4 regions of the Streptomyces sp. NPDC058632 genome follow, and region 4 is predicted to be linked to each of the others. Evidence: riboswitches for the same ligand, from Rfam matches in the RefSeq annotation. Region 4 holds a riboswitch; each other region holds the start of a gene.

Region 1 (7,155 bases), on a different contig from region 4:
AGGGTGACGTCGCCCTGCTGCTCGACGCCACCGTCGCGGCGACGGACGTGGTGATCGTCTCTCCGCTGTACTGGTACTCGGTGTCCGCGCAGACCAAGCGCTACCTGGACCACTGGTCTGGCTGGCTGCGCACCCCCGGCCTGGACTTCGAGGCGACGATGGCGGGGCGCACGCTCTGGGGCGTCACGGCGCTCGCGGACGACGAGCCGGCGGTCGCCGACCCGCTGGTCGGCGCGCTCCACCACTCCGCCGCCTACCTGGGCATGCGTTTCGGCGGGGTGCTCCTCGGCAACGGCAGCAGGCCGGGGGACGTACTGAAGGACAACAAGGCACTGACCCGCGCCAAGACGTTCTTCGCACAGGACGCGCCCCTCGCCCGCTTCCCGTACGAGGCCGGCTGACCCGGCCGGTCCCGGCCGGAGAGGAAGCCGTACAGGGCGGGCCCCTCGATGAGGGCCCCGACCCGCGGGAGCACGGCGCGCGGCATGGGCCGTCCAAGAACGTGCGCCGTGCCCGAGGTGGGCCCGATCAGGCCCCTCAGCATGCGGATGGTGGTGGTCTTGCCGGAGCCGTTGGGACCGAGGAGCCGAAGACGATGCCCGCCGGGACGGTCGGATCGAGGCCGTCGACGGCGGGCCGTCCACCGCGGTAGCGCTTGGTGAGGGCACGGGTGACGATGACGCCGTCACCCGTACTCTGCGTGGCGGACGCCTCACCCATCGGCTCCCTCGCCCCCTGTCGTGCCGCTGCCCGGGTTACTTCGCCTCGTTGGCCGCCTTCACCAGCGTGTCCTTGGTGACGGTGCCCACGTAGACCTTGCCGTCCTCGGTGAACAGGGCGTTGACCAGGCGGGTGCTGAACACGGTGCCCGTGCCGAACTCGCCCTTCACCTGGTCGCCGAGCGAGCCGAGGAAACCGTCGAGGTCGCCTTCTCCGGAGCCGGTCGGCAGAGCGCCCTCGGCTCCGGTGTCGAAGGTGGCGACGGAGTTCCAGCCCTCGCCGAGCACCTTCAGCCCGTCGAGGCCCTTGGCCAGGTCCTTCTCGGACTTCGGGGCGCCCTCCGGCTTCCCGTGCTCCCTGCCCTTCTCGCCACTGCCCTTCTCACCGCCGTCCAGCTCGCCCTCCTCGGTCACCTTGGCGCCCTTGGGCGGGGTGAAGTCGAAGGTCGACGCGGCCGGCCGGTCGAAGCCGACCTTGGTGAAGCCGACGTCCACGACGGCGGCACCGCCGCTCGCCGGGGTCAGCGTGAACTTCAGCGGCGTACCGGTCCTGTGGTCCACCGCGATGCTGATGGCGCCGACCGTGGAGCCGGACTGCCTGGGCTTGACGACCAGCTTGTACGCGTCCCGGCCGGCCACCTGCGCGGTGCCGTCGACGGTGACGGACGTGGTGTCCTCGACCGACTTCAGCGCCTCCTCGGCGAAGTCCTTCGGCGTGGCCGGGGGCCGGTCCCGGTCCTCGGCCCCGGCGGACTCGTCGGTGGTGCCGTGGAAGACCTCGTTGGACTCGCTGTCGTAGCCCCAGACGTCCTCGCCGTTGTGTATCAGGCTGTACTCGGACGCGTTCCCGAGCAGCGACACCTTCTGCCGGTCGGGGCCGTCGGCCGCGACACGCAGGGTGTGCGTGCCGGACGCCAGCTCGGTGAGCCTGGCCGTCGGGTCGGCGGAGGAACCGCCGTCCCCACCCTGGCCCATGGCGCCGGAGGCCAGGCTGCTCTCCAGGCCGCCGAGGTCCGGCAGCCCGAGGTCGGTGGTGATCTTCACGGTGCCGGACAGCTGCTCGACGTCCGACTGGGCGATCTTCTCGATGAGCTGCGCGGCGGTGATCTTCGGCAGGTCCGGGTCGCCGGAGTCGGCGATCGCGGGGACGAGCCCGATGGTCGCGGCCGCCACTCCCATCACCGTGACCGGGACGACGTACCGCGCGGCCCTGCGCCGGCCCGCGCCCCGCCCGTCGGCCTCGCCGGCCTGACGAGCGGTCGTCGTGTCATCGGATTCGTACGGTGCCATGTGTGCCCTACCTCCGTGGTCGGCGGCGGCCTGCGTCTCGTGTCGCTCGCACCAGTCACACCCTGAGCCGCCATCCTCACCCGAATCGGTGAGGAGTGGTGATGTCCGTCGTGTTCCATCTGACCAAACCCGACGGGCGGATGCGTCAGACCCCGGACTCAACTCCGCGTACTGCTGCGGTATGACACAGGGCTTCGTTTCGTCCCCCGACCAGTAGGGGTCGGAGACCAGGGGTGGCGGACGGGGACGGCGGCAGGTCAGCCGGCCCGGTGCACCACGGCGTCGCACAGCTCGACCAGGGCCGTCTTCGACTCGCACTCCGGCAGCGGGGCCAGCGCCGAGCGCGCCTCCTGCGCATAGCGCACGGTGTCCTGGCGGGCCTGCTCCAGTGCGGGGTGGGCGCGCAGCAGCCGCAGCGCCTCGGCGTGCCGGGCGTCGTCGCCGAGGTCGGAGTCGAGCAGCTCGCACAGGGCGATGTCCTCGGCCAGCCCCAGCCGGGCCGCCCGCTCGCGCAGCCGCAGTACGGGCAGCGTCGGGATGCCCTCACGCAGGTCGGTGCCCGGGGTCTTGCCGGACTCGTGGGAGTCGGAGGCGATGTCCAGTACGTCGTCGGCGAGCTGGAAGGCGACCCCGAGGCGCTCGCCGTACTGGGTCAGCACGTCCACGACCGTGTCGTCCGCGCCGGACATCATGGCGCCGAACCGGCAGGCGACGGCGACCAGCGAGCCGGTCTTGCCGCCGAGGACGTCCAGGTAGTGGTCGACCGGGTCCCGGCCCTCCTGCGGCCCCGCGGTCTCCAGGATCTGACCGGTGACCAGTCGTTCGAACGCCTCGGCCTGTACCCGTACGGCCTCCGGGCCGAGGTCGGCCAGGATGTGCGACGCGCGCGCGAAGAGGAAGTCGCCGGTGAGGACCGCGACGGAGTTGCCCCAGCGGGTGTTGGCGCTGGGGACCCCGCGCCGCACGGTGGCGTCGTCCATCACGTCGTCGTGGTACAGCGTGGCCAGGTGGGTCAGCTCCACGACCACGGCGGACGGCACGACACCGGGCGCGTAGGGGTCGCCGAACTGGGCGGCGAGCGTCACGAGCAGCGGCCGGAACCGCTTGCCACCGGCCCGCACCAGGTGCTGGGCGGCCTCGGTGATGAAGGGGACCTCACTCTTCGTGGCCTCGAGCAGCCCTTCCTCGACAGCCGTCATCCCGGCCTGGACATCGGCTTCCAGAGCCTGGTCCCGCACGCTCAGCCCGAACGGCCCGACGACGGTCACGAGGGGTCTCCTGTCTGCTGGTGTCCACCGGCGCTTAGACGTCTTGCACAGTTTGTCGATAGGTCGCTGACATCACTCCAACCAGCGTATCCGGTCATGTTTCGATCACCGCCAGCACCCGCATTCCCCGGACTCACCCGCACACGCGCGGACGGCGCCTCACGGCGCCCTCCGTATCGGATCACCCTCAGACCGTTTCCGACCAGGTGGCAAAAAAGAATATTCATCGCTTTCCGGACACAGCGTCCCGCTCCCGAGGCGCAACCCGGAACGCGGTCCGGCGCACGGTCCCGCACGCAGGCCGTCCCGCCCACCCCGGAGTCCGATTTGCCGTAATTACCAAGCAAATTCCCTTTGGCGGCAAATACTCCCACGCGGTGCGGCCAGTGAAGTGAGTCACGCGCACCCCGACGCGCCCGCCCCTCGCGCTCGCCGGCGCTTCCCCTTGCCCCGCAAGCGAGTTGACCCTTGGCGTCCGCAAAGGATCAAGCACCTCAAAACCCCCACGGCAAGATCAAACGGCTCGATCCGTGACGGTCTCACTTGTTTCCGACAAGTGCGCTCGCATACGTTCCCGGCTTGTCGGGCGGACGCCGAATCCTGCCGCCGCCCGCGCCACCCATCGACGAACTCACTCACGCACGGCAGGAGCGGGGGACCCAGGTAAGCCGCCGGACCGGTTCGCACCCGGAACGGCTCGGGGTGAAGCCATGCCCGCAGGGGCACGGCCGGGCACTCTCCCGCCCGAACCCGACAGCTCACCTCGCAGGCGTAGGAGAGGAACACAGACATGACCGCATCCGGTCCGCCCCGCCGCTTCGGCAGCTCCCGCCTCGTCCGCTCCTTCGCCGTCGCCGGTGTCGCGGCGGTCGTCCTCCCGCTGTTCGGCGCCACCACCGCCTCCGCCGCGCCCGCCGCGCCCGCCCCTGCCGCCGGCACCGTGACCGCGTACCCGGACAACCTCGACGGCTGGATCCGCGAGTCGCTGTCCGTCATGGCGCAGCACGGCATCCCCGGCAGCTACGACTCCATCCACCGCAACATCCTGCGCGAGTCGTCCGGCAACCCGCAGGCCATCAACCTGTGGGACTCCAACGCCATGGCCGGCACCCCGTCGAAGGGCCTGCTCCAGGTCATCGACCCGACCTTCCAGGCGTACCACGTGCCCGGCACGGCCTTCGACCCGTTCGACCCGGTCGCGAACATCACGGCGGCCTGCAACTACGCGGCGGACCGCTACGGCTCCATCGACAACGTCTTCGGCGCCTACTGAGACACCTGAGGCATCCGAGACATCCGCGACACCCGGGCCCGTCGGAACGCCGGGACACCGGAACGCCGGCGGCACCGGCCACACCGGCGAACACCGGGGCCTACCGGGACACCCTCCCGGGCCTGGGGCGGGACAGCACGTGTTGGGGCACGCGCGGCTCCGCTCCGCCGAACAACCGCTCGAGGACGACGGCCACGCCGTCGTCCTCGTTCGACGTGGTGACCTCGTCGGCCACCGCCTTGAGCTCGGGGTGCGCGTTGGCCATGGCGACTCCGTGGGCCGCCCAGTCGAACATCGGGATGTCGTTGGGCATGTCGCCGAAGGCGATGGTCCGCTCGGGATCCAGCCCCAGGTACTCGGCGGCCAGTGCGAGACCCGTCGCCTTGGTGACACCGCACGGCTGGAGTTCCACGGTGCCCGGACCCGACATCGTGACCGTGGCCAGCGAGCCGACCGCCGCACGGGCCGTCGCCGCCAACTCGTCGTCGGTCAGGCCGGGATGGCGCAGCAGCACCTTGCTGATCGGCCGGGCCCACAGATCGTCCCGCCGTTCGACCCGCACGGCGGGCAGCGTCGGGTGCGGCATCAGGTAGCCCGGCTCGATCAGGGTGAGCCCGTCCACTCCGTTCTGGTCGACCGCGGCGTACAGCTCCCCGACCTCGGCCTCGATCTTGCCGAGCGCGGTCTCCGCCAGTTCCCGGTCCAGGGTGACCGACCACAGCAGCCGGTCCGTGCCGGCGTCGTACACCTGCGCGCCCTGTCCGCACACCGCGAGCCCCGTGGACCCCAGGTCGTCCAGGAGCGGCCGCACTCTGGGCGCCGGGCGCCCCGTCACCACGAGGTGCCGGACACCGGCCCGCGCCACCAGCTCCAGCGCGGCGAGGGAGCGGTCGGAGAGGGTGTCGTCGTCGCGCAGCAGCGTCCCGTCCAGGTCGGTGGCGATGAGCGAGCAATCGGTGGGTGCGGCCATGACCAGAGAATACGGACACCGCGCGCCCCCGACTCACCGCGCCCCGGGCACCCGTCCCGTGCCCCGTCCGCGGCCTCTGCACCACTTGGCAACAACATGCGCCGCTCCCTACCGTCCTCGCGGTCCCGGGCGGTACCTTCCAGATGTCCAGGGGGGACTTGATCGGGGGGTCAGGTGAGCAGTGGACGCACGCGTGTGCTGAGGCTCGACGAGCTCGGCGAGGGGGAGCGGGAGCGATGGCGTGAGCTGCGCGCCGCCTCGGGGGTACCGCGCAGCCCTTTCATGGAACCGGAGTTCGCCACCGCCGTGTCCAGGGTGCGGCCGCAGGCCCGGGTCGCGGTGCTGTACGAGGGGGCGTCCGCCGAACCGGCCGGCTTCCTGCCGTACGAGCGGGGCGCGTGGGGGCAGGGCCGGGCGATCGGGCTCGGGGTATCGGACTGCCAGGGCGCCGTCCTGCGGCCGGGGCTCGTGCCGGAGACCGGTGAACTGCTGCGTGCCTGTTCGGTGTCGAGCTTCGCCTTCGACAACCTGGAGGCGGACCAGGCCCTGTTCGTCCCGCAGGCGGCCGAGGAGCACGCCACCTTCGTCATCGACGTGGAGAAGGGCTACGAGACCTACGAGTCCGTCCTGCGCGCCCAGTCGCCGAAGTTCCTGAAGACCACCCTGGCCAAGGAGCGCAGGCTCGGCCGCCAGGCCGGACCCGTGCGGTTCGTGTTCGACGAACACGAACCGGCCGCGCTGCGCGCCCTCATCGGGTGGAAGTCGGCGCAGTACCGCAGGACCGGGCGCCGCGACCGGTTCGCGCAGGAGTGGATCACCCGGCTCGTGGGCCGCCTGGCCGAAACCCGGGCTCCGGGGTGCGCGGGCACGCTGTCCGTCCTGTACGCCGGGGACCGTCCCGTCGCCGCCCACTTCGGCCTGCGCTCGACTTCGGTGCTGGCCTGCTGGTTCCCGGCGTACGACCCGGAGTTCGCGAAGTTCTCGCCGGGGCTCGTGCTGCATCTGCGGATGGCCGAGGCGGCGGCCGGCGAGGGCATCGGCCTGCTCGACATGGGGCGCGGCCCGGCCGAGTACAAGAACTCGCTGAAGACGGGCGAACGCGCCGTCTACGAAGGCACGGCGACGCGTCCGGGGCTGGGCGCCACACTCCAGCTGCTGCGCCGCGAGCCCGCGCGCCGCGCGCACGGCTTCGTCGTCGCCCGACCGCGTCTCGCCTCGCTGGCGTCGCGCACCTTGAAGGGGGCGGCGCGGCTGCGCCGGACCTGAGTCCGTCAGCCCGTCAGTCCGTCAGTCCGTCAGGAGGTTCCGGTCGTGAGCACAAGGACCGCTCGGGACGGCCACGGCCGCTGGTGACAACCGTTCGTGAGGAGGGGAGGGCTCATGTCCCGCACGGCACGTACGCAGGGGGAGATACGGCGGTTCCTGGACATCGGTGCGGTTCAGGTCGCCGAACTGGACCTGAGAGGTGAGGAGGCGGAAGCCGCCCTGAGACCCGGTCCGGGCAGTCAGCCGGTGACGCACGGCGAGGTGTTCCTGCTGGTCAGGAGGGACGGTCTACCGGTGGGCACGTTGCTGGGAAGGGTCCCGGAGGGGGCCGATCCGACGACGGCCCTGGCGGCGCTCGCACGGCAGGCA
Region 2 (7,155 bases), on a different contig from region 4:
CCGCTTGCCGCGGCGGAACTCCGAGCGGCGGCGGACGACGGTGAAGCGGTGGTCGAGATAGACCTCCAGCAGCTCCTTGAGGCCCAGGGTGAGCGGCTGGCCGTCCACCAGGGCCACGTTGTTGATGCCGAAGGACTCCTCCATGGGCGTCAGCTTGTACAGCTGCTCCAGGACCGCCTCCGGCACGAAGCCGTTCTTGATCTCGACGACCAGGCGCAGGCCGTGGGCGCGGTCGGTGAGATCCTTGACGTCGGCGATGCCCAGGAGCTTCTTCGAACCGACCAGGTCCTTGATCTTGGCGATCACCTTCTCCGGGCCCACCGTGAACGGCAGCTCGGTGATGACCAGGCCCTTGCGGCGGGCCGTCACCTCCTCCACGGTGACCGTCGCGCGGATCTTGAAGGTGCCGCGGCCCTTCTCGTACGCGTCCCGGATGCCCGGGAGGCCGACGATCCTGCCGCCGGTGGGCAGGTCGGGGCCCGGGACGTGCTTCATCAGGGCGTCGAGGTCCGCGTTCGGATACCGGATCAGGTGGCGGGCGGCCGCGATCACCTCGCGGAGGTTGTGCGGCGGCATGTTGGTGGCCATACCGACCGCGATGCCCGACGCACCGTTCACCAGGAGGTTCGGGAACGCGGCGGGCAGGGTCGTCGGCTCCTGCTCCTGGCCGTCGTAGTTGGGCGCGAAGTCGACCGTGTCCTCGTCGATGGACTCGGTCATCAGGCTCGTGGCCTCGGTCATCCGGCTCTCGGTGTACCGCATGGCGGCCGGCGGGTCGTCATTGCCCAGGGAGCCGAAGTTGCCGTGGCCGTCGACCAGGGGGACCCGCATCGAGAAGGGCTGTGCCATGCGCACCAGGGCGTCGTAGATCGACGCGTCGCCATGGGGGTGCAGCTTGCCCATGACCTCGCCGACCACGCGCGCGCACTTCACATAGCCGCGGTCGGGGCGCAGGCCCATCTCGTTCATCTGGTAGACGATGCGGCGGTGCACCGGCTTCATGCCGTCGCGCGCGTCCGGTAGGGCGCGGGAGTAGATGACCGAGTACGCGTACTCGAGGAAGGAGCCCTGCATCTCGTCGACGACGTCGATGTCGAGGATCCGCTCCTCGTACGAGTCGTCGGGCGGCGGGGTCTTCGTGCTGCGGCGGGCCATCGCTGCCGGCTCCTTGCTGAAGCGTGGGACGGTATCTGACGCGGACCATTGTGGACCGCCGCACCGACAACCGGGACCATGACCCCGCCGCCGCCCTTCGCCGAGGACCGGGGGCGGGGTGCCGGCAGGGTACGCGGACTTCCCGCCGGCGCCGCGAGCGGGATGGCCGGGAAGAGCCGGCGCCGGGTGCACCACCCCGTGCGCCGCCCGTGATCCCGTACGTCCCACGAACCCCGTGCGTCCCACGAACCCCGTGCGTATCGCGTCGTCCCACCCGTACCCGCGGTTCTCGCTCTCGGCGTATCCGGTCCCCTCCGGGAACTTCACCGGCGCTCCGCACGCTTGCATACAGTGGCAGGACCGGCACAAACGGCGGATGCGACGACCGCCTCCGCGATCGAAGGGACGTACATGCCCATGGGTCACACGGCCACCGCCCAGGCAGGCTCCGGCGGCCTGACAGCGACCGAGCACCGGCTGTCCAACGGCCTGCGCGTGGTGCTCTCCGAGGACCACCTGACCCCCGTCGCGGCGGTGTGCCTCTGGTACGACGTCGGTTCGCGTCACGAAGTCAAGGGCCGTACCGGTCTGGCTCACCTTTTCGAGCACCTCATGTTCCAGGGCTCCGGGCAGGTGAAGGGCAACGGCCACTTCGAGCTGGTCCAGGGCGCCGGAGGCTCGCTCAACGGCACCACCAGCTTCGAGCGGACCAACTACTTCGAGACCATGCCGACCCACCAGCTGGAGCTCGCCCTCTGGCTCGAGGCCGACCGCATGGGCTCCCTGCTGGCCGCCCTGGACGAGGAGTCCATGGAGAACCAGCGGGACGTCGTCAAGAACGAGCGCCGCCAGCGCTACGACAACGTCCCCTACGGCACGGCCTTCGAGAAGCTGACCGCCCTCTCCTACCCGGCCGGCCACCCGTACCACCACACGCCCATCGGCTCGATGGCGGACCTGGACGCGGCCACCCTGGAGGACGCCCGCGCCTTCTTCCGCACGTACTACGCGCCGAACAACGCCGTGCTCTCCGTCGTCGGTGACATCGACCCGGAACAGACGCTCGCCTGGATCGAGAAGTACTTCGGCTCCATCGCCTCCCACGACGGCAAGCCCGAGCCCCGCGACGGCTCGCTGCCCGAGATCATCGGCGAGGAGCTGCGCGAGCTCGTCGAGGAGGAGGTCCCCGCGCGTGCGCTGATGGCCGCCTACCGGCTGCCCGAGGACGGCACCCGCGCGAGCGACGCCGCGGACCTGGCGCTCACGATCCTCGGCGGCGGCGAGTCCTCCAGGCTCTACAACCGGCTGGTACGACGGGACCGTACGGCGGTGGCAGCAGGGTTCGGTCTGCTGCGGCTGGCCGGGGCGCCCTCCCTGGGCTGGCTGGACGTGAAGACGTCCGGTGACGTGGAGGTGCCCGTCATCGAGGCCGCGATCGACGAGGAGCTCGCCCGGTTCGCCGAGGCGGGGCCCACGGCCGAGGAGATGGAGCGTGCCCAGGCCCAGCTGGAGCGCGAGTGGCTGGACCGGCTCAGCACCGTCGCCGGCCGGGCCGACGAACTGTGCCGGTACGCCGTCCTGTTCGGAGACCCGCAGCTCGCCCTCACCGCCGTCGGACGCATCCTCGACGTGACCGCCGAGGACGTCCGGGAGGTCGCCGAGGCCCGCCTGCGTCCCGACAACCGCGCGGTGCTCGTCTACGAGCCCGTCGCCCCCGAGGCCGGGGAGTCCGAAGAAGCCGCAGTCGCCGACATCGAAGAAGCCGCGGTCGTCGGCACCGACGAGAACGAGGAGACGGCGAAGTGACCGAGCTCGCCACGATGGACTTCCACCCCCAGCCGCAGGCGGGCGAGGCCCGGCCCTGGGCCTTCCCGGCCCCCGAGCGCACCACCCTCGGCAACGGTCTGACAGTGCTGCGCTGCCACCGCCCCGGCCAGCAGATCGTCGCTGTCGAGGTGCTCCTCGACGCGCCCCTGGAGGCCGAGCCGGCCGGTCTCGACGGTGTCGCCACCATCACCGCGCGGGCGTTCTCCGAGGGCACGGACAAGCACTCCGCCGAGGAGTTCGCCGCCGAACTGGAGCGCTGCGGCGCGACCCTGGACGCCTACGCCGACCACCCCGGCGTCCGCCTGAGCCTGGAGGTGCCGGCCTCCCGGCTCGCCAAGGGGCTCGGACTGCTCGCCGACGCCCTCAGGGCGCCCGCGTTCGCCGACAGCGAGATCGAGCGCCTCGTCCGCAACCGCCTCGACGAGATCCCGCACGAGCTGGCCAACCCGTCCCGCCGCGCCGCCAAGGAACTCTCCAAGGAGCTGTTCCCGGCGACGTCGCGCATGTCCCGCCCGCGCCAGGGCACCGAGGAGACGGTCGCCGGCATCGACTCGGCGGCCGTACGCGCCTTCTACGAGAATCACGTCCGCCCCGCGACGACCACCGCGGTGGTCGTCGGCGACCTCACCGGCACCGACCTGGACGAGCTGATCGGCGACACCCTCGGCGCCTGGACCGGATCGGCGGCCCGGCCGCGGCCCGTCGCGCCGGTCACCGCCGACGACACGGGCCGCGTCGTGATCGTGGACCGTCCCGGCGCCGTACAGACGCAGCTGCTCATCGGCCGCGTCGGCGGGGACCGGCACGACCGCGTGTGGGCCGCGCAGGTGCTCGGCACCTACTGCCTGGGCGGTACCCTCACCTCCCGCCTGGACCGCGTCCTGCGCGAGGAGAAGGGCTACACCTACGGCGTGCGGTCGTTCGGCCAGGTCCTCAGGTCCGCCCCGGACGGTACCGGCGCGTCGCTGCTCGCCATCAGCGGCTCCGTGGACACCCCGAACACCGGACCCGCCCTGCAGGACCTGTGGGCGGTGCTGCGCACCCTCGCCGCGGAAGGCCTCACCGACGCCGAACGCGATGTCGCCGTGCAGAACCTGGTGGGCGTGGCACCGCTCAAGTACGAGACCGCCGCGGCCGTCGCCGGCACTCTCGCCGACCAGGTGGAGCAGCACCTGCCCGACGACTACCAGGCCGAGCTGTACCGGCGGCTCGCCGCCACCGGCACCGTGGAGGCGACCGCGGCGGTGGTGAACGCCTTCCCGGTGGACCGCCTCGTGACCGTCCTGGTCGGCGACGCGGCGCAGATCAAGGAGCCCGTCGAGGCGCTCGGCATCGGCGAAGTCACGGTGGTGCCGGCCGAGTAGACGGCCCGCCGGCGCACTGCCGGCGGCCGTCCGACCGCACGCCGGACGCGCACGCGCGCGGGGCCCTGGTGACGAGAACGTCACCAGGGCCCCCTTATGCCCGAATTGGGGCAGGAGGTGCCTGTCTGCCCTGTGGGATGCGCTACAAAATCCGGGATCCGTTTGGGAATTGAAAGACGCCCCGCTTAGCGTCAGGCGGTCTGTTCGTCGGGCAGTGCGCCGCACCCGCGGCACCGGACAGTCATCGCCGAGTCCCCGTACGGCGTGAGCCGGGGGAGCCGGGGACCCATCAGCGTCCCTGGGGTGAATCGGACGCCCGCGCGTGCCGCGAGGGGGTCCGTAGGAGACCTTCCTGCTCCGAACCCGTCAGCTAACCCGGTAGGCGAGAAGGAAGGAAAGGACCACCCTGTACATGGCGTTCACCCGCGCCACCGGGAAGCACCGTCGTCCCAGCCGCGTGCATCGCGGCACCGCCAAGGCGGCGGGCGTCGCGGCTCTCACCACCACCGGTGTCATCGGCTCCCTCTCCGCTCCGGCGCTCGCCGCCGGACCCGCCGCGGCGCAGACCGGCCTGACCCCCGTGATCAGCATGGGCGACGAGGTCGCCGCCCGGGTCGACGCCCAGGCCTCCGCCCAGCACGAGGCCGCACGCGAGGCGGCCCAGGCAGCCGCACGCGAAGCCGCCGAGGAGGCCGCCCGGGAGAGGGCCGCCGAGGAGGCCGCCAAGGCCCGCGAGGCCGAAGAGCGCGCCGCGCGTGAGGCCGAGCGCAAGCGTCTCAACACCTTCGTGTCCCCGATCGCGGGCTCCTACGTCTCGACCGGCTACCTGTCCGGCGGCGCCGTCTGGTCCTCCGGCACCCACACCGGTGTCGACTTCCATGCCGCGAGCGGCACCCCCGTGCTCTCGGTCGGCATGGGCACCGTCGTGGAGGCCGGCTGGGGCGGCGCCTACGGCAACCAGGTCGTGATCAGGATGCACGACGGCACGTACACCCAGTACGGCCACCTGTCGTCCGTCGGTGTCTCGGTGGGCCAGCAGGTCACCCCGGGCCTGCAGATCGGTGTCTCCGGCGCCACCGGCAACGTCACCGGCGCGCATCTGCACTTCGAGGCCCGCACCACCGCCGAGTACGGCTCCGACATCGACCCCGTCGCGTACCTCCGCGCGCACGGCGCGAACGTCTGACCGGGGGCACGTCCCCTGGCCGTGGTGTACACCTCGGCGTCCGCGTGATCCCCTGACGCCCCAGGTGTCCGCTTTCCGTGGAATGGCCCCGGCTCGGCTCTCCGAGTCGGGGCTTTCGGTGTTTTCGGCGGCCCGTTGTCCAAAAAACGGACATGATTCCCGGCTCGCCGTCGGAAATTCGCGCGCGTTGCAATAGAGTCACGGAACGGGCGTCACCCGTTGGCGTTATGCGGGGATTAATTCGGAGGTCGGTCATGCGTATTCCGGCGCACTCGGTGTGCACGGCGATCCGGGACGACATCGTCTCGGGTGTCTACGAGCGTGGCGGCCGGCTCACCGAGGAACTCCTCGCCCGGCGCTACGGTGTCTCGCGCGTCCCCGTCCGGGAGGCCCTGCGCACCCTGGAGGCCGAGGGCTTCGTGGTCACCCGGCGCCACGCGGGCGCGTGCGTCGCGGAACCCACCGAGCAGGAGGCCGCCGACCTGCTGGAGATGCGGCTGCTGCTGGAGCCGCTCGGTGCCCTGCGTGCCGCGCAGCGCCGCACCGAGGCCCATCTGAAGGTGCTGCGCGGTCTGGTCCGGCTGGGCCAGGAACGGGCCCGTCAAGGCCACAGTGACGACCTGCGCTCACTGGGCGGCTGGTTCCACGAGACGCTCGCCCAGGCGTCCGGCAGTCCGGCGCTGACGTCGACGCTGATCCAGCTCCGGCACAAGATCGGCTGGATGTACGAGGTGCGGGGGACGAGGGACCCCGTGGAGTGCTGGGCGGAGCACGGTGCGATCGTCGACGCCGTGGTGCGCGGCGACGGCGAGCGCGCGCGTACGGTCATGGCGCTGCACACCGAGCGCGCCACCGTCGCCCACCGCCTGCGTTTCACCGCGGGGGCCGGGCGCGCGGACCGGGCGGCCCGCGCCGAGCGTGTGAGGAACTCGCAACATCCCGTAAACACGCCGAGTCTCCGGCATTAACACGGAGACCGTATACAAGAGAAGGGAATTCGGTGGAAGTGAAATTCGCCTGCCATTTTTCGTGAGTGCGGGATTGTGTGTGGGGAGTGGTGGTCGGGGGAACCGGTGGACGGGGAAACCGGCGGCCCGAAAAAGCAACGGAGCCGCGTCGCCCGCAATGGGTGACGCGGCTCCGTCCGCTGCCGGGTGTTTCAGACGGTCTCGGGGAGCTCCTCGAGACCTTCGGAGACCAGCTTCGCCAGCCGGTCGAGGGCGGCGTCGGCCCCCTCGGCGTCGGAGGCGAGGACGATCTCCTCGCCGCCCTGGGCGCCCAGGCCCAGAACGGCCAGCATGGAGGCCGCGTTGACGGGATTGCCGCCGGCCTTGGCGATCGTCACCGGGACGCCTGTGGCCGTGGCGGATCGGACGAAGATGGAGGCGGGACGGGCGTGGAGGCCCTCGGCCCAGCCGACGTTGACGCGGCGCTCAGCCATGTGGTGCTGCCCTTCGCAGTTCAGGTTGTCTAGACCAGTTTCCCATATCGTGAAGCAAGCAGAGGAGGGGCATCCGCTCCCGCTCCCCGGCGGCACCCGACCGCGGCCTCGGTCCGGCCCGTGCCCCCACAGACTGCCTCGCGCCATTGCCGTACGCGAGCCGTACTCTGGGGCCCATGCAG
Region 3 (7,155 bases), on a different contig from region 4:
GCAGCGGATCGTCCTCCTGGGGACGCCGATCGACGAGACCTCCGCGAACGACCTGATCGTCCAGTTCGCGCACCTGGAGCACCGGGCCCCCGACCGGGACATCTCCCTCTACGTCAACTCTCCCGGCGGCTCCTTCCACGCCATGTCGGCGGTCTACGACACCCTGTCCTTCGTCACCTGCGAGGTGGAGACGGTCTGCCTGGGCCGGGCGGACGGGACGGCCGCGCTGCTGCTGGCCGCGGGGACACCGGGGAAGCGGTACGTCCTGCCGGGGGCGAGGCTGGTGCTCCGTCAGCCGGTACCGCCGGAGACCGTGGAGGGAAACGCGAGCGATCTCGCCGCCCGCGCGGAGGAACTGTCGCGGGTCCGCGGCCGGATCGAGGAGATCCTGGTCCGGCACACCCGCCGCACCCCGGAGCAGGCACGGTCGGACATAGAGCGGGACACCGTCCTCGACGCGCGGGCGGCGGTGGAGTACGGCCTCGCGGACCGGATCCTGACCGACCGCGAGGGCCGCCTCCCCACGTCCGGCGCGAGGTGAGCCACCGATGCTGCCACCCGAACTGCCACCGCTGCCCGCGCTGACCCGCGCCGAGGCCGAGTTGATCGACCGCTATCTCGAGGCCGTCGACCTGCTCGGCCGGATCAACCCTGCCCGCGACGGCGATACCTACCGCGGACTGCGCGCCGCACAGGCACTGGTCGGCAAGGCCGTCGCACTGCGCGACGCGCTGACCGTCATGCACCGGCGCGGCGAGACCGAACTGCACGCCGCCACGCTGGCCCGGGCCCTGCGGGTACTGGACGGCGACCGGCGCACGGCCCGGGTCACGCTGCCGCCGGGCTCCGGCAGTTGACGCCCGTACCGGTCCACCCGCGGTCGGCGTCGGCAACACGTCCGCACCTGAGCCGAAACGGACCAAGGGGGGTACCACCAACCGGCGTATACGAACCACTTCTTTTCGGGCCGTCACAGTTGCGCACCACGCGTGGCCGCGTACCGGAACAGGTCATTCCGATGCTGGTCCGGGACTCCTCGGCATTCCGGACGGCAGCCCGGACAGGGGGCTGTCCACTCGAACGGATGAGTGGTGAGTAACAACACAAACCCCCGGTTCCGTTGGGATTTCGGGCCGAGGGTTGCCAAGATCGCTCACTGACGACAAGACCCCGCCACCGCGGCGGGGCGATCCGGGCGGACGCCGAGTCCTGCCGCCGCCCGGATGACCGGTCGACAGGAGTGGATCGGCAGGAGTGGAGGACCCGAGCATGACGGGTCGCCGGAACGGGAGTTCGACTTCCGTGCCGAGCAGCCCTTGGGGTGAAGCCGCACTCGTGCGGCCGGGCAACTTCGCCAGCCCGAATCCGACAGGTCATCCTTCACAGGCGGCTGACGAAGGGTTGCGCATGACCGCGCTCAATCGTGTCCCGTCCCTCATGGCCAGGGCCGGCACGGCCTCGGCCCTCACCCTCGCCGCCGTGGGCGGCTCGATCGTCCTCCCGGGCACCGCCTCGGAGGCGGCGGCCGCGACCACGGCCACCAAGGCTCTCCAGATCGCGGCGTCCAAGAAGGGCGCGCCCTACCGCTGGGGCGCCACCGGACCGAGCCGCTTCGACTGCTCCGGACTGACCCTCTACTCGTTCAAGAAGGCGGGCAAGGCACTGCCCCGTACTGCGGCCCAGCAGTACAACAAGACCCGCCACATCTCCGCCTCGAGCCGCAAGGCGGGGGACCTGGTCTTCTTCCATTCGGGCCAGAACGTCTACCACGTGGGCATCTACGCGGGCCAGGGCAAGCTCTGGCACGCCCCGAAGACCGGGGATGTGGTGCGCCTGCAGAAGATCTGGACCCACAGCGTCTGGTACGGCCGGGTGAAGTGATCCGCGAGGGCGGCGGTACCCCCTGCCGCCGCCCCGCCGGACACGCCGGACGACGCCCGGAGAACACACGGTGTGGCGGCTCGAGAATCTGCGCATCGTCCGAACGGCCGAGCAGGCCCCCTTCTCGGCCCTTCTCCCGGCCCTCCTTTCGATTCTCTCCCTCCGCTCGCCCGCGTTCCTGCCGCGGACCCCTACGGTTCCTGCTGTCCTGCCGCCTCGACCGCCGTGACCGGTTCGGCGGGAACGGTCCACGGGAGGACGACGGAGACGGTCTTTCCCCCCTCTCCGGTGGGGCGGACCCTCATCCTGCCTCCGCACTCCACGGTCAGCCAGCGGATGATGACCAGCCCTCGGCCGTTGTCCTGCTGGACCGCGGCGGGGAGCCGTTTGGGGAACCTCGGGTGGCTGTCGGTGACCCCGATGCACAGCTGGTCGTCACGGTCGAGGGCGATGTCCACGGTGAACGTGGGCGACTGCCCCAGGGTGTGCTGCACGGCGTTGGTCACGAGTTCGGACACGATCAGCCGGATGGTGTCGGACACTTCCGTGTCTTCCGGCATGCCCCACTCCGCCAGCGTGCCCACCACATGGGCGCGGGCCGCGGAGACCGAGGCAGGATCGCTCGGCAGAGTGATGGACGCTTCCAGATGGTCTGCCATGGCGATGTCGTCCCTTTCCACGGGACCGCAGTCCGGCACGGAGCGGCTGATTCGAGTACGGTCCCGCACTGGTGCTTCGTCGTCAGACTGCCATCACCACAGGGCGTCGGCGACGATACGGCCAAGATATGCATATATCTGTCGCTCAAAGCGGTGAACTCTGCGACGGGAGACCGTATGCGGGCGGCCCGGAGGGAGTAAGGGGGAAACCATGCAACACGGTCCTGCGGTACGCCGCCGGAAACTGGGCGCCGAACTGCGCTCGCTGCGCACATCGGCGGGTTTCACCAGTGGTGAGGCGGCCCGGCTGGTGGGCTGGCACCAGTCGAAGGTGAGCCGGATCGAGACGGGCACGAGCGGGGTGAAACCGGCCGATGTGCGGTTACTGCTCGATGCCTACGGCCTGACCGACCTTCAGTTACGGGAGTTGCTGCTGGTGTTGGCGGGATCCGACGACAGCAGCGGACGACACCATTGGTGGCATGCGTACCGGGGTGTACTCCCGCCCACCTACCGGGACTTCATCAGTCTGGAGTCCCAGGCCGGCGCGATGCGCACGCTGGAGACCACCGTGGTTCCCGGGCTGCTGCAGACGCCCGAGTACGCGCGGGCCGTGACGGAGGCGGCGCTGGAGGGCGCTTCGGAGGAGCGGCTGGACACGCTGGTGGAGGTGCGACTGGCCCGGCAGGACGTCCTGCGGGCCGACCCGCCGCTGGAGTTCAGCGCGGTCCTGGACGAGGCGGTGCTGCGTCGGCAGGTCGGCGGCCCCGGCGTCATGATCCGCCAGCTGGAACGGCTCGTGGAGGCGGCACGCCTTCCCCAAGTGCGGCTTCAAGTACTGCCGTTCACTGCCGGGGCGCACATCGGCGTCACCGGCCCTTTCGTAATCTTCTCATTTTCGCGCACTTCTGATCTGGATGTTGTAGTTCTCGACCACTTGACGAGTAGCCTCTATCTGGAGCGGAAAGAAGACCTCCGGGTGTACTCGGAGGCTTTCAACGCCCTTTCGGTCCACGCCCTTTCACCCGAGGACTCGTTGGATTTCATCGCCGGGACAGCTGCCGGCGTGTAAGGAGGCACGATGCCCGTACCGCCTCGGACCCTTTCCCCCAGCACCGGCCTGCACGGTGTGCGGTGGCTGCGCAGCAGCTACAGCACGGGCGCGAACAACTGCGTCGAGACGGCCCGGCCCGCCACCGGCCCCGGTGCCGGACTGCTCGCTGTACGCGACTCCAAGGATCCGGACGGACCCGCGCTGCTCGTCTCCCCCGGGAGCTGGGCGGAGTTCGTGGCCGCGGTTCACTGACCTGCCGGTCCTCCGGCGCCCACTCGCACTCGACCGTCCGTCATCGGGCGACTCACGGCCGTGCCTCGCCGACTCATGGCCGCGTCTCGCCGATCACCTGTACAGCGCGTTCGATCTCGGTCCCGGACAGGTCCGCGCGGGCGGTCAGTCTGAGCCGTGAGATGCCGTCGGGCACGGAAGGAGGACGGAAGCAGCCCACGGACAGGCCGGCCGCCCGGCAGTCGGCCGCCCATCGCACGGCCTGCTCCGGGGACGGGGCCCGCACGGAGACGACCGCGGCGTCGGGGCGTACGGCGTCGAGACCCGCGGCCGTCAGCCGGTGGTGCAGGTCGCGCGCCACCGCGCCCGCCCGCGCCGCGCGCCCGGGTTCACGGCGCAGCAGCCGCAGGGCGGAGAGCGCGGCGCCCGCGGCCGCCGGGGCGAGGCCCGTGTCGAAGATGAACGTCCGGGCCGTGTTGACCAGGTGCTCGACGACCCGTGCCGGGCCGAGCACGGCTCCGCCCTGGCTGCCGAGCGACTTGGACAGCGTGAGCGTCACCACGACGTCCTCGGCGCCGGCGAGCCCCGCCGCGTGCGGGGCACCGCGTCCGCCGTCGCCGAGCACCCCGAGGCCGTGGGCGTCGTCGAGCACCAGTCCCGCGCCGTGTTCACGGCACGCCCCCGCCAGCGCGGCGAGCGGGGCCGCGTCCCCGTCGACCGAGAAGACCGTGTCGGACACGGCCACGGCGGCTCCGTCGTGCCCGCTCAGCGCCTTGCGCGCGGCGTCGGGGTCGGCGTGCGCCACGACCTGCGTCCTGCCCCGGGCCAGCCGGCAGCCGTCGATCAGGGAGGCGTGGTTGCCCGTGTCGGACACGATCAGCGAACCGTGCGGGGCCAGCGCGGTGACGGCGGCGAGGTTGGCCGCGTAGCCGGAGGAGAGGACGAGGGCCGCCTCGAAGCCGCAGAAGTCGGCCAGTTCGCCTTCCAGCTCGGTGTGCAGCTCGGTGGTGCCGGTGACGAGCCGGGACCCGGTGGCCCCGCCGCCCCAGGTCCGCGCCGCCCGCGCCGCGCCCTCGGCCACTTCCGGGTGCCGGGCCAGGCCCAGGTAGTCGTTGCTCGCCAGATCGAGGAGCGGTGCGCCGGCGGCCCGCGGGCGCAGGGTCCGTACGAGTCCGGCCCGGCGGCGCAGCTTTGCCTGCTCGTCGATCCAGCCGAACGCCATGGGTCCTCCGGTGCTTTTGTAGGCAGTGAACAGACAGTAGCGGGACGGTCGGCGGACCACTGTGTGGCCATGCCCACAGCCGGCAGCGCCTCTGTTGTACGAACCCTCCTTGGCCGGGGCGGCCGAATAGGACAGGATCGGCTCCCATGGATCTGCTGAACACGCTGGTGGACAAGGGGCTTCGGCGCGAGACGCCGACCCGTGGGGAAGCGCTGGCCGTCCTCGGGACGTCCGACGACGATCTGCTCGACGTGGTGGCCGCGGCCGGGAGGGTGCGGCGGCACTGGTTCGGGCGGCGGGTGAAACTCAACTATCTGGTCAACCTCAAGTCCGGCCTGTGCCCGGAGGACTGCTCCTACTGCTCCCAGCGGCTCGGCTCGAAGGCCGGCATCCTGAAGTACACCTGGCTCAAGCCCGAGCAGGCCTCGGACGCGGCCGCGGCCGGGCTGGCGGGCGGCGCCAAGCGGGTGTGCCTGGTGGCCAGCGGCCGCGGTCCGACCGACCGTGACCTGGACCGTGTCTCCGACACCATCAAGGCGATCAAGGCGGGCAACGAGGGCGTCGAGGTGTGCGCCTGCCTCGGACTGCTCTCCGAGGGCCAGGCGGAGCGGCTGCGCGAGGCGGGCGCGGACGCCTACAACCACAACCTCAACACCTCCGAGGCCGCCTACGGGGACATCACCACCACGCACACGTACGCCGACCGCGTGGACACCGTGCAGAAGGCGCACGCGGCCGGTCTGTCCGCATGCTCCGGGCTGATCGCCGGCATGGGTGAGAGCGACGCGGACCTGGTCGACGTGGTCTTCGCGCTGCGCGAACTGGACCCGGACTCGGTGCCGGTGAACTTCCTGATCCCGTTCGAGGGCACACCACTCGCGAAGGAGTGGAACCTCAGCCCGCAGCGGTGCCTCAGGATCCTGGCGATGGTGCGGTTCGTGTGCCCGGACGCCGAGGTGCGGATCGCGGGCGGCCGGGAGGTGCATCTGCGCACGCTGCAGCCGCTCGCGCTGCACCTGGCCAACTCGATCTTCCTCGGGGACTACCTCACCAGCGAGGGCCAGGCGGGCCGGGCCGACCTGGAGATGATCGCGGACGCCGGGTTCGAGGTGGAGGGCACCGACCGCGTGACACTGCCCGAACACCGCACGGGCGCGGGCGGGGCGCACGACGGGGGTGGCGGGTGCGGGGCGCACGAGGGCGGTGGCGGGTGCGGGTCGGCGTCCTCCGGCGCCGGGACGTGCGTGGGTACGGAGGCGGCCGCGGGTCCGGAGACGGTGAGCGAGGGGGCGGGCCGGGCCGACGGGCCGCGTACCGATCTCGTCTCCGTCCGCCGGCGGGGTGCCGGAACGGATCTCGCGCCCAATGCCTGAGCGGTCCGTACCCGAGCTTCTCGAGCTGGACCGGCGGCACGTCTGGCATCCGTACGGGCCCATGCCCGGCCGCGGGGAACCGCTCGTCGTGGAGTCGGCGAGCGGGGTACGGCTGCGGCTCGCCGACGGCTCGGGCGAGCTGGTCGACGGGATGTCGTCCTGGTGGTCGGCGATCCACGGCTACAACCACCCGGTGCTGAACAAGGCCGCGCGCGACCAGCTCGGGCGGATGAGCCATGTGATGTTCGGCGGGCTCACGCACGAGCCCGCCGTCCGGCTGGCGAAGCTCCTCGTCGACATGTCACCCGACGGCCTCGAACATGTCTTCCTCGCCGACTCGGGCTCGGTGTCGGTCGAGGTGGCCGTCAAGATGTGCCTGCAGTACTGGCGTTCGCTCGGACGGCCCGAGAAGCGGCGGCTGCTGACCTGGCGGGGCGGCTACCACGGCGACACCTGGCAGCCGATGTCGGTCTGCGATCCCGAGGGCGGGATGCACGAGCTGTGGACCGGGGTGCTCCCGGAGCAGGTGTTCGCAAAGGCCCCGCCTGCCGAGTACGAGGAGTCGTACGCCGAGCACCTGCGGGAGCTGATCGGGCGGCACGCCGGCGAACTGGCGGCCGTGATCGTCGAGCCCGTGGTGCAGGGCGCGGGCGGCATGCGCTTCCACTCCCCCGCGTATCTGCGGGTGCTGCGCGAAGCGTGCGACGCACACGACGTGCTGCTGGTGTTCGACGA
Region 4 (7,155 bases):
CGCGACACCCTGCACGGCATGGTCCTGGACCGGGTGCTGGAGCGCGCCGCGCGCGACGCCGGTGTGACGGTCACTCCCAAGGAGGTCCAGGGGATGCGCTCCGGCCTGGAGGAGCAGGCCGGCGGGGCCGAGGCGCTGGAGACGACCTGGCTGCAGCAGTACGGCATCCCGCCGGAGCGGCTCGACGACAACCTCCGCCTCCAGCTCCAGGCCCAGAAGCTCGCCCAGCGGCTCGGCACCGACACCAGCAGGCCCGAGTTCTGGCAGGCCCTGTCCGAGGCGAGCAAGGACCTCGACGTCGACCTCAACCCGCGCTACGGCACCTGGGACGACGAGAAGAGCAGCCGCGTCGACGCCAGGACCCCGTGGGTACGGGACGTCACGGCGGCAGCCGCCGCCCAGCCGGTCGCCTGACGAGCCAGGCGTACTGTCACACCGCGCCGGTCCCCCTGTGGACAACTTTCGGGGGCCGGCGGCGCCGTGGGTTAGTTTCGGATCGTGAACGCAACCAGCCCCGCGGCCCCCGCCGCGGCCCCGACCGGCCGCATCGTCCTGCTCACCACCAGCCACCGCGTCGCGCCCGGCCTGCTGTCCTGGCCCGCCTGGCAGACCCTGCACGCGGCCGACACGGTGCTGTGCGCGGACGGCGCCCATCCGCAGCTGCCGTATCTGCGCGAGGCGGGCATACCGGTCGAGGAGGCGTCCCCGGCCGCCGAGGAGCTGGTGGCCGCCTGCGCCGGCGGGCGCACGGTGGCGGTCGTGGCGACCGGCGAGGGCGAGCCCGCCCTGACCGACGGCCTGGCCCGCCTCGCCGGCACCGGCCGCGTCCCGATGCCGGAACTGGAACTGCTCCCCGCCTCCTACGACCTGCCGGGCGCCCGCCTGCTCGACCTCGTCCAGGTCATGGACCGCATCCGCGCCGAATGCCCCTGGTCCTCCCGGCAGACCCACAAGGGCCTGGCGAAGTACGGCATCGAGGAGGCGTACGAACTCGTCGAGGCGATCGAGGAGGGCGACCGGGACGAACTGCGCGAGGAACTGGGCGACGTCCTCCTCCAGGTCGTCTTCCACGCCCGGATAGCCGAGGAGCACCCCGAGGAGCCCTTCTCCGTCGACGACGTGGCCGGCGGCATCGTCGCCAAGCTCATCCACCGTCACCCCCACGTCTTCGGTGACGAGACGGCGACCACCCCCGAGGAGGTCAAGGAGCACTGGCTGCGCACCAAGGCGGTCGAGAAGCGGCGCACCTCGGTCACCGAGGGCGTCCCTCTCGGCCAGCCGGGACTGGCCCTCGCCGCCAAACTCGCCTCCCGCGTCCGCACGGCGGGCCTGGACGTCCCCCTGCCCCGGGCGGAGGGCATCGGCTACGAACTGCTCGGCCTCGCGGCGCGGGCCGAGGCGGAGGGCGTCGACCCGGAAGCGGCGCTGCGCGCGGCCGCCCGGGCCTACCGGGACGCGATACGGGCCGCCGAGGGCGTGGGGGAGTAGGGCGCAGTCCCCCGGCGTTGCCGGACGCCGACGCGGGGAGCAGGGCGTACCCGCCCGTGCGCCGCCGGATACGGTCGAGCGGTGACCGACCAGCACCAGCCTCAGCACCGGCCCCGGCCCGAGAGCGGCGCCCCCGAACTCTTCACCTGGGAGTTCGCGAGCGACCCCTACCCCGCGTACGCCTGGCTGAGGGAGCACGCGCCCGTGCACCGGACGCGGTTGCCCAGCGGAGTGGAGGCCTGGCTGGTCACCCGGTACGCCGACGCCAGGCAGACCCTCGCCGACCCCCGCCTCTCGAAGAACCCGGCGCACCACGACGAGCCCGCCCACGCCAAGGGCAGGACCGGTATCCCCGGCGAGCGCAAGGCCGATCTGATGACGCATCTGCTCAACATCGACCCGCCGGACCACACCCGGCTGCGCAGGCTGGTCAGCAAGGCGTTCACACCGCGTCGGGTCGCCGAGTTCGCGCCCCGGGTGCAGGAGCTCACCGACGGGCTCATCGACCGGTTCGCGGAACGCGGCTCCGCAGACCTCATCCACGACTTCGCCTTCCCGCTCCCCATCTACGCCATCTGCGACCTGCTCGGCGTTCCGGAGGGGGACCAGGACGACTTCCGCGACTGGGCGGGCATGATGATCCGGCACGCGGGCGGCCCCAGGGGCGGGGTCGCCCGGTCGGTGAAGAAGATGCGCGGCTACCTGGCCGACCTGATCCACCGCAAGCGCGAGGCCCTGCCCGCCGAACCCGCCCCCGGCGAGGACCTCATCTCCGGCCTGATCCGTGCCTCCGACCACGGCGAGCACCTCACCGAGAACGAGGCCGCCGCCATGGCGTTCATCCTGCTGTTCGCCGGCTTCGAGACCACCGTCAACCTCATCGGCAACGGTACCTACGCCCTCCTCACCCACCCGGGGCAGCGCGAGCGCCTGCAGACGTCCCTCGCCGCCGGGGAGCGCGGGCTGCTGGAGACCGGAGTGGAGGAACTCCTGCGCTACGACGGGCCCGTGGAGCTGGCCACCTGGCGGTTCGCCACCGAGGCGCTCACCCTCGGCGGGCAGCACATCTCCGCCGGTGACCCGGTCCTCGTCGTCCTGGCCGCCGCGGACCGCGATCCGGAGCGGTTCGCCGACCCCGACGCGCTCGACCTCGCACGGCGCGACAACCAGCACCTGGGGTACGGCCACGGCATCCACTACTGCCTGGGCGCGCCGCTGGCCCGGCTGGAGGGCCAGACCGCGCTCGCCACGCTGCTGACCCGGCTGCCGGATCTCGAACTCGCGGCGGATCCGGCCGAACTGCGCTGGCGCGGCGGCCTCATCATGCGCGGACTGCGCACACTGCCGGTGAAATTCACCCCGCCCTCGATGTGATGTTGCGAACGGGGCGACGCGCCCGGGGCGCATTCCGAAATGCCCCGGATGGTGTTCGAAAGGGCTCAGGAAAAGTCCTCGGCGTACGCGCCGGCCGCGGCGCAAGTGACCGTCAGAACCTCCTCGAACACGGTCCGTCGACCGCTGGCGGGACGTCCACGAAGGTGACGCCCACTCAACTCTGTGATCTTCGTGTGATCTGCGCGGCATGAACTTGTGACAGACGTTCGACTGCCTATACGTTCACCCATCAAGCGCGGCGTCCCGCTTTTCAAACGCCATGGTTCGAAGCGCCGTGCGAGCAACTGTTGTCCTGCGAAAGGTCTCCGCATGCTCTCCGGGAACGGTCGTCACCGTCGCCCCCGCCAGGCTCCGGCTCTTCTCGTCGCGGCCGGAGTGACCGGCTCGGCCATCGCGATCCCCCTCCTCGGAGCCGGCGCCGCCAGTGCCGCCGACGGCTCGACCTGGGACCGGGTGGCCGAGTGCGAGTCGGGCGGCTCTTGGAGCCAGAACTCCGGCAACGGTTACTACGGCGGCCTGCAGTTGACCCAGGAGGACTGGGAGGCGTACGGCGGCCTCGACTACGCGACCAGCGCCGACCAGGCCAGCCGCGGCCAGCAGATAGCCGTGGCCGAGAAGATCCTCGCCGACCAGGGTGTCGGCGCGTGGAGAGCCTGCGGGCTGCTCGGGGGCCTGGAGCAGGACTCGTCCGTGCTCGACATCGACACCGGCGTGGAGGGCGACTCGTCGGGCACGTCCGGCTCCGAGAGGTCCGCCACTCCGTCGCCGTCCCAGTCCGCCGGCTCCTCGTCGGACGCGAAGGACGCGAAGGGCGCCGAGGGCGCTGCGGACGACCGGGAGGAGGAAGGAGGGGCGGACGGATCGGCCGCCCCCGACGCTTCCCCCTCCGCCTCCGCGTCTCCCTCCGCCAAGGGCGATGATTCGGACAAGTCGGGGCAAAAGTCCGACGCTTCGGAATCGGTCGACGGTGAGAACTCCGGCAACGGCCGTCACCGCGGCGTCAGCGCCGAGGAAGAGGCGCGTGAGGACCGTGAGGCCGGGTCCTCCGGCAAGCACGCCTCGCGCGGCGGTCTCGGCTTCACGCGCGGCCTCGACAGCTCCTCCCCGTCGAGCGACTCCGCCCCGGGCTCCGCGAGCGGCTCCTCGGTCGCCTCCGACTCCCTTGCCCTCGGCGGCGGATGGCTCGCCCAGTACGGCGGGGGCGACGAGGCCGAAGGTGCCGCCGCCCCGAATCTCACCCTTTTCGGCTAGGAAAGCGCATCCGGGTTTCAATCGGGTGAATGCTGACATTCCCGCAGTGATGGCCGGTTGTTCGGGAGTCGGCCTTACGCCGGCTGGGTGGCGACGGCGCGCCGACCGGGTGACAGGCGACTCGGCGTGCGAAAAAGCGCGCCGAGGCCGGAAGTTGAGAGTCCCGGTTCGCAACGAATGTCTGGTTTAAAGGTGATGAGAGATAGGTCTCAGAAGCCCTGATCGTCTTTGATAATCCGCTGCGAGCATGTCTACGGTCGTGATCGCTCGCCATCGCGGGCCCCGGCTGCCGCCACGCCGAATCCTGCCAGTGGCAGCACGGGAACAGTCGTCGCGTCATGCGCCGTAGGCAGGAGCGGGGGACCCAAGGTAGGCGCCGGATCCGGTGAAGTACGCCGGATACGGCTCGGGGTGAAGCCGCGTCCCGCAAGGGAACGCGGCCGGGCAACTCAACCGGCCCGAACCCGACAGCTCACCTCGTAGGCGTCGGTGAGGGGATCCATCCATGCTGTTTTCCAGCAAGGGCAAGCACCGTCGTCCGTCCAGGGCCACCCGTGTCATCGCCGTCGCCGGCGTCACCGGTGCCGCCGTCGCCGCCCCGCTGATGGCGGCCGGCAGCGCCTCCGCCGCCACCGCCTCCGAGTGGGAAGCCGTCGCCCAGTGCGAGTCCGGCGGCAACTGGTCGATCAACACCGGCAACGGCTACTACGGCGGTCTGCAGTTCTCCGCCTCCACCTGGGCCGGCTACGGCGGCACGAAGTACGCCGCCACCGCCGACCAGGCCGGCAAGGCCCAGCAGATCGAGATCGCCGAGAAGGTCCTCGCGGGCCAGGGCAAGGGTGCCTGGCCGGTCTGCGGCAAGGGCCTGTCCGGCGCCGCCTACACCGGTGGCGGTTCCGCCGGGGGCTCGGGCGGCCAGAGCTCCGGCAGCCAGGACAGCGGCTCCTCGCAGAGCTCCCAGCAGCAGGCCCCGGAGCAGCAGGCCCCGGAGCAGAGCACCGAGGCCGCTCCCGAGCGTTCCGCCGAGCAGAAGGCCTCCCGCTCCGAGGAGCGTCCGGCCGCCAAGAAGACCGTCACCACCCCGACCGGCGAGAAGGTCGAGAAGGGCGACGGCGAGTACAAGGTCCTCAAGGGGGACACCCTCAGCTCGATCGCCTCGGAGCACGACGTCAAGGGCGGCTGGGACAAGCTGTTCAAGCTGAACGACGACATCGTCGAGGACGCCGACCTCATCTACCCCGGCCAGCAGCTGCACCTGAAGTAGGACGGCGGCCGCAGGCCCGGGCCCCGTCCCCGCGGGGTCTGCCCCGCCCCGGCGCGTGTCCCCGTACGCGCCGGGGCGGGGCTTTTTCGTGGCCGGCGCCCGGATCCGGTCCGTACGCGGTGCCGGAGGCGGTCCGTGCCGCGGCGCCGGACCCGGTTCCCCGTTTCCCGGATTTCCCGGAAACCTCTTTGTTCCGTTCGGAAACAATTTACTCTCGGTTCTGTCCGTGAAGCGGCCGACCGGATGGCCGATCGCCCCGAGCCGGATAGGCTCGGGTCCGCAGGGCCCCGTGGCCCCGCTGAATCACGTCACATCCATGAAGGAGATGCTCGTGCCGTCCATCGACGTCGTCGTAGCCCGGGAAATCCTGGACTCCCGAGGCAACCCCACGGTCGAGGTCGAGGTCGGCCTCGACGACGGCAGCACGGGTCGTGCCGCCGTCCCGTCCGGCGCCTCCACCGGCGCCTTCGAGGCCATCGAACTCCGTGACGGAGACCCCGACCGTTACCAGGGCAAGGGCGTCGAGAAGGCCGTCCTGGCCGTCATCGAGCAGATCGGCCCGGAGCTCGTGGGCTACGACGCCACCGAGCAGCGCCTGATCGACCAGGCGATGTTCGACCTGGACGCCACCGACAACAAGGGCTCCCTCGGCGCCAACGCCATCCTCGGCGTCTCCCTGGCCGTAGCCCACGCCGCCTCCGAGGCCAGCGACCTGCCCCTCTTCCGCTACCTCGGCGGCCCCAACGCGCACCTGCTGCCGGTGCCGATGATGAACATCCTCAACGGCGGTTCGCACGCGGACTCCAACGTGGACATCCAGGAGTTCATGATCGCCCCGATCGGCGCGGAGTCCTTCTCCGAGGCCCTGCGCTGGGGCACCGAGGTCTACCACACGCTGAAGAAGGTGCTGAAGGGCCGCGGCCTGTCCACCGGCCTCGGCGACGAGGGCGGCTTCGCCCCGAACCTCGGCTCCAACCGCGAGGCCCTCGACCTCATCCTCGAGGCCATCAAGGAAGCCGGTTACACCCCCGGCGAGCAGATCGCCCTCGCGCTCGACGTCGCCGCCTCCGAGTTCTACAAGGACGGCACATACGTCTTCGAGGGCAAGGAGCGCTCCGCCGCCGAGATGACGGAGTACTACGCCGAGCTGGTCGCCGCGTACCCGCTGGTCTCCATCGAGGACCCGCTGTTCGAGGACGACTGGGACGGCTGGAAGGCCCTCACCGACAAGCTCGGCGACAAGGTCCAGATCGTCGGCGACGACCTGTTCGTCACCAACCCGGAGCGCCTGGCCCGCGGCATCGAGGAGGGCGCGGCCAACGCCCTGCTGGTCAAGGTGAACCAGATCGGTTCGCTGACCGAGACCCTGGACGCCGTCGAGCTGGCCCAGCGCAACGGCTTCAAGTGCATGATGTCGCACCGCTCCGGCGAGACCGAGGACGTCACCATCGCCGACCTGGCCGTCGCCACCAACTGCGGCCAGATCAAGACCGGTGCCCCGGCCCGCTCCGAGCGCGTCGCCAAGTACAACCAGCTGCTGCGCATCGAGGAGATCCTCGACGACGCCGCGGTGTACGCCGGCCGCAGCGCCTTCCCGCGGTTCAAGGGCTGATCCGCTGATCCACTGGTCTGCCGACCCGATGACCCGTGCCGGGTGACGACCGCGGTCGTCGTGTTCTGGCCGGTCGTCCGTACGTCCCCGGACGCGGTCCCGTACCGTGTCCGGGGACGTACGCGCGTATGACAGGGGAACGGGA

Evidence for each region. A riboswitch is a leader RNA that binds a small molecule or an ion and turns the genes downstream of it on or off. The one in region 4 is predicted to bind cyclic di-AMP.
Region 1: it holds a riboswitch for cyclic di-AMP, as region 4 does, so the genes downstream of both, ACFWVE_RS03800 (transglycosylase SLT domain-containing protein) here and ACFWVE_RS07025 (transglycosylase family protein) in region 4, are expected to answer to the same signal.
Region 2: it holds a riboswitch for cyclic di-AMP, as region 4 does, so the genes downstream of both, ACFWVE_RS15755 (M23 family metallopeptidase) here and ACFWVE_RS07025 (transglycosylase family protein) in region 4, are expected to answer to the same signal.
Region 3: it holds a riboswitch for cyclic di-AMP, as region 4 does, so the genes downstream of both, ACFWVE_RS01795 (C40 family peptidase) here and ACFWVE_RS07025 (transglycosylase family protein) in region 4, are expected to answer to the same signal.

Annotation. Positions count from the first base shown of each region.
Region 1 is NZ_JBHXQZ010000005.1:66,896-74,050, forward strand. Features, by position in the region: gene ACFWVE_RS03780 (flavodoxin family protein) at 1-401, shown strand, start outside; partial or broken gene ACFWVE_RS03785 (ATP-binding cassette domain-containing protein) at 410-720, opposite strand; gene ACFWVE_RS03790 (outer membrane lipoprotein carrier protein LolA) at 756-2,009, opposite strand; gene ACFWVE_RS03795 (polyprenyl synthetase family protein) at 2,267-3,277, opposite strand; cyclic di-AMP (ydaO/yuaA leader) riboswitch at 3,900-4,062, shown strand; gene ACFWVE_RS03800 (transglycosylase SLT domain-containing protein) at 4,068-4,550, shown strand; gene ACFWVE_RS03805 (HAD family hydrolase) at 4,651-5,520, opposite strand; gene ACFWVE_RS03810 (GNAT family N-acetyltransferase) at 5,695-6,786, shown strand; gene ACFWVE_RS03815 (glycosyltransferase) at 6,901-7,155, shown strand, end outside.
Region 2 is NZ_JBHXQZ010000035.1:31,384-38,538, forward strand. Features, by position in the region: gene ACFWVE_RS15740 (DNA topoisomerase (ATP-hydrolyzing) subunit A) at 1-1,155, opposite strand, end outside; gene ACFWVE_RS15745 (M16 family metallopeptidase) at 1,567-2,961, shown strand; gene ACFWVE_RS15750 (M16 family metallopeptidase) at 2,958-4,346, shown strand; cyclic di-AMP (ydaO/yuaA leader) riboswitch at 4,582-4,745, shown strand; gene ACFWVE_RS15755 (M23 family metallopeptidase) at 4,759-5,532, shown strand; gene ACFWVE_RS15760 (GntR family transcriptional regulator) at 5,787-6,500, shown strand; gene ACFWVE_RS15765 (HPr family phosphocarrier protein) at 6,692-6,973, opposite strand; gene ACFWVE_RS15770 (GNAT family N-acetyltransferase) at 7,150-7,155, shown strand, end outside.
Region 3 is NZ_JBHXQZ010000002.1:106,746-113,900, forward strand. Features, by position in the region: gene ACFWVE_RS01785 (ATP-dependent Clp protease proteolytic subunit) at 1-541, shown strand, start outside; gene ACFWVE_RS01790 (hypothetical protein) at 549-857, shown strand; cyclic di-AMP (ydaO/yuaA leader) riboswitch at 1,191-1,404, shown strand; gene ACFWVE_RS01795 (C40 family peptidase) at 1,408-1,881, shown strand; gene ACFWVE_RS01800 (ATP-binding protein) at 2,073-2,540, opposite strand; gene ACFWVE_RS01805 (helix-turn-helix domain-containing protein) at 2,752-3,612, shown strand; gene ACFWVE_RS01810 (DUF397 domain-containing protein) at 3,622-3,846, shown strand; gene ACFWVE_RS01815 (8-amino-7-oxononanoate synthase) at 3,920-5,047, opposite strand; gene bioB (biotin synthase BioB) at 5,194-6,420, shown strand; gene ACFWVE_RS01825 (adenosylmethionine--8-amino-7-oxononanoate transaminase) at 6,413-7,155, shown strand, end outside.
Region 4 is NZ_JBHXQZ010000011.1:84,550-91,704, reverse strand. Features, by position in the region: gene ACFWVE_RS07045 (SurA N-terminal domain-containing protein) at 1-414, shown strand, start outside; gene ACFWVE_RS07040 (nucleoside triphosphate pyrophosphohydrolase) at 499-1,488, shown strand; gene ACFWVE_RS07035 (cytochrome P450) at 1,570-2,862, shown strand; gene ACFWVE_RS07030 (transglycosylase family protein) at 3,193-4,134, shown strand; cyclic di-AMP (ydaO/yuaA leader) riboswitch at 4,466-4,635, shown strand; gene ACFWVE_RS07025 (transglycosylase family protein) at 4,640-5,398, shown strand; gene eno (phosphopyruvate hydratase) at 5,730-7,010, shown strand.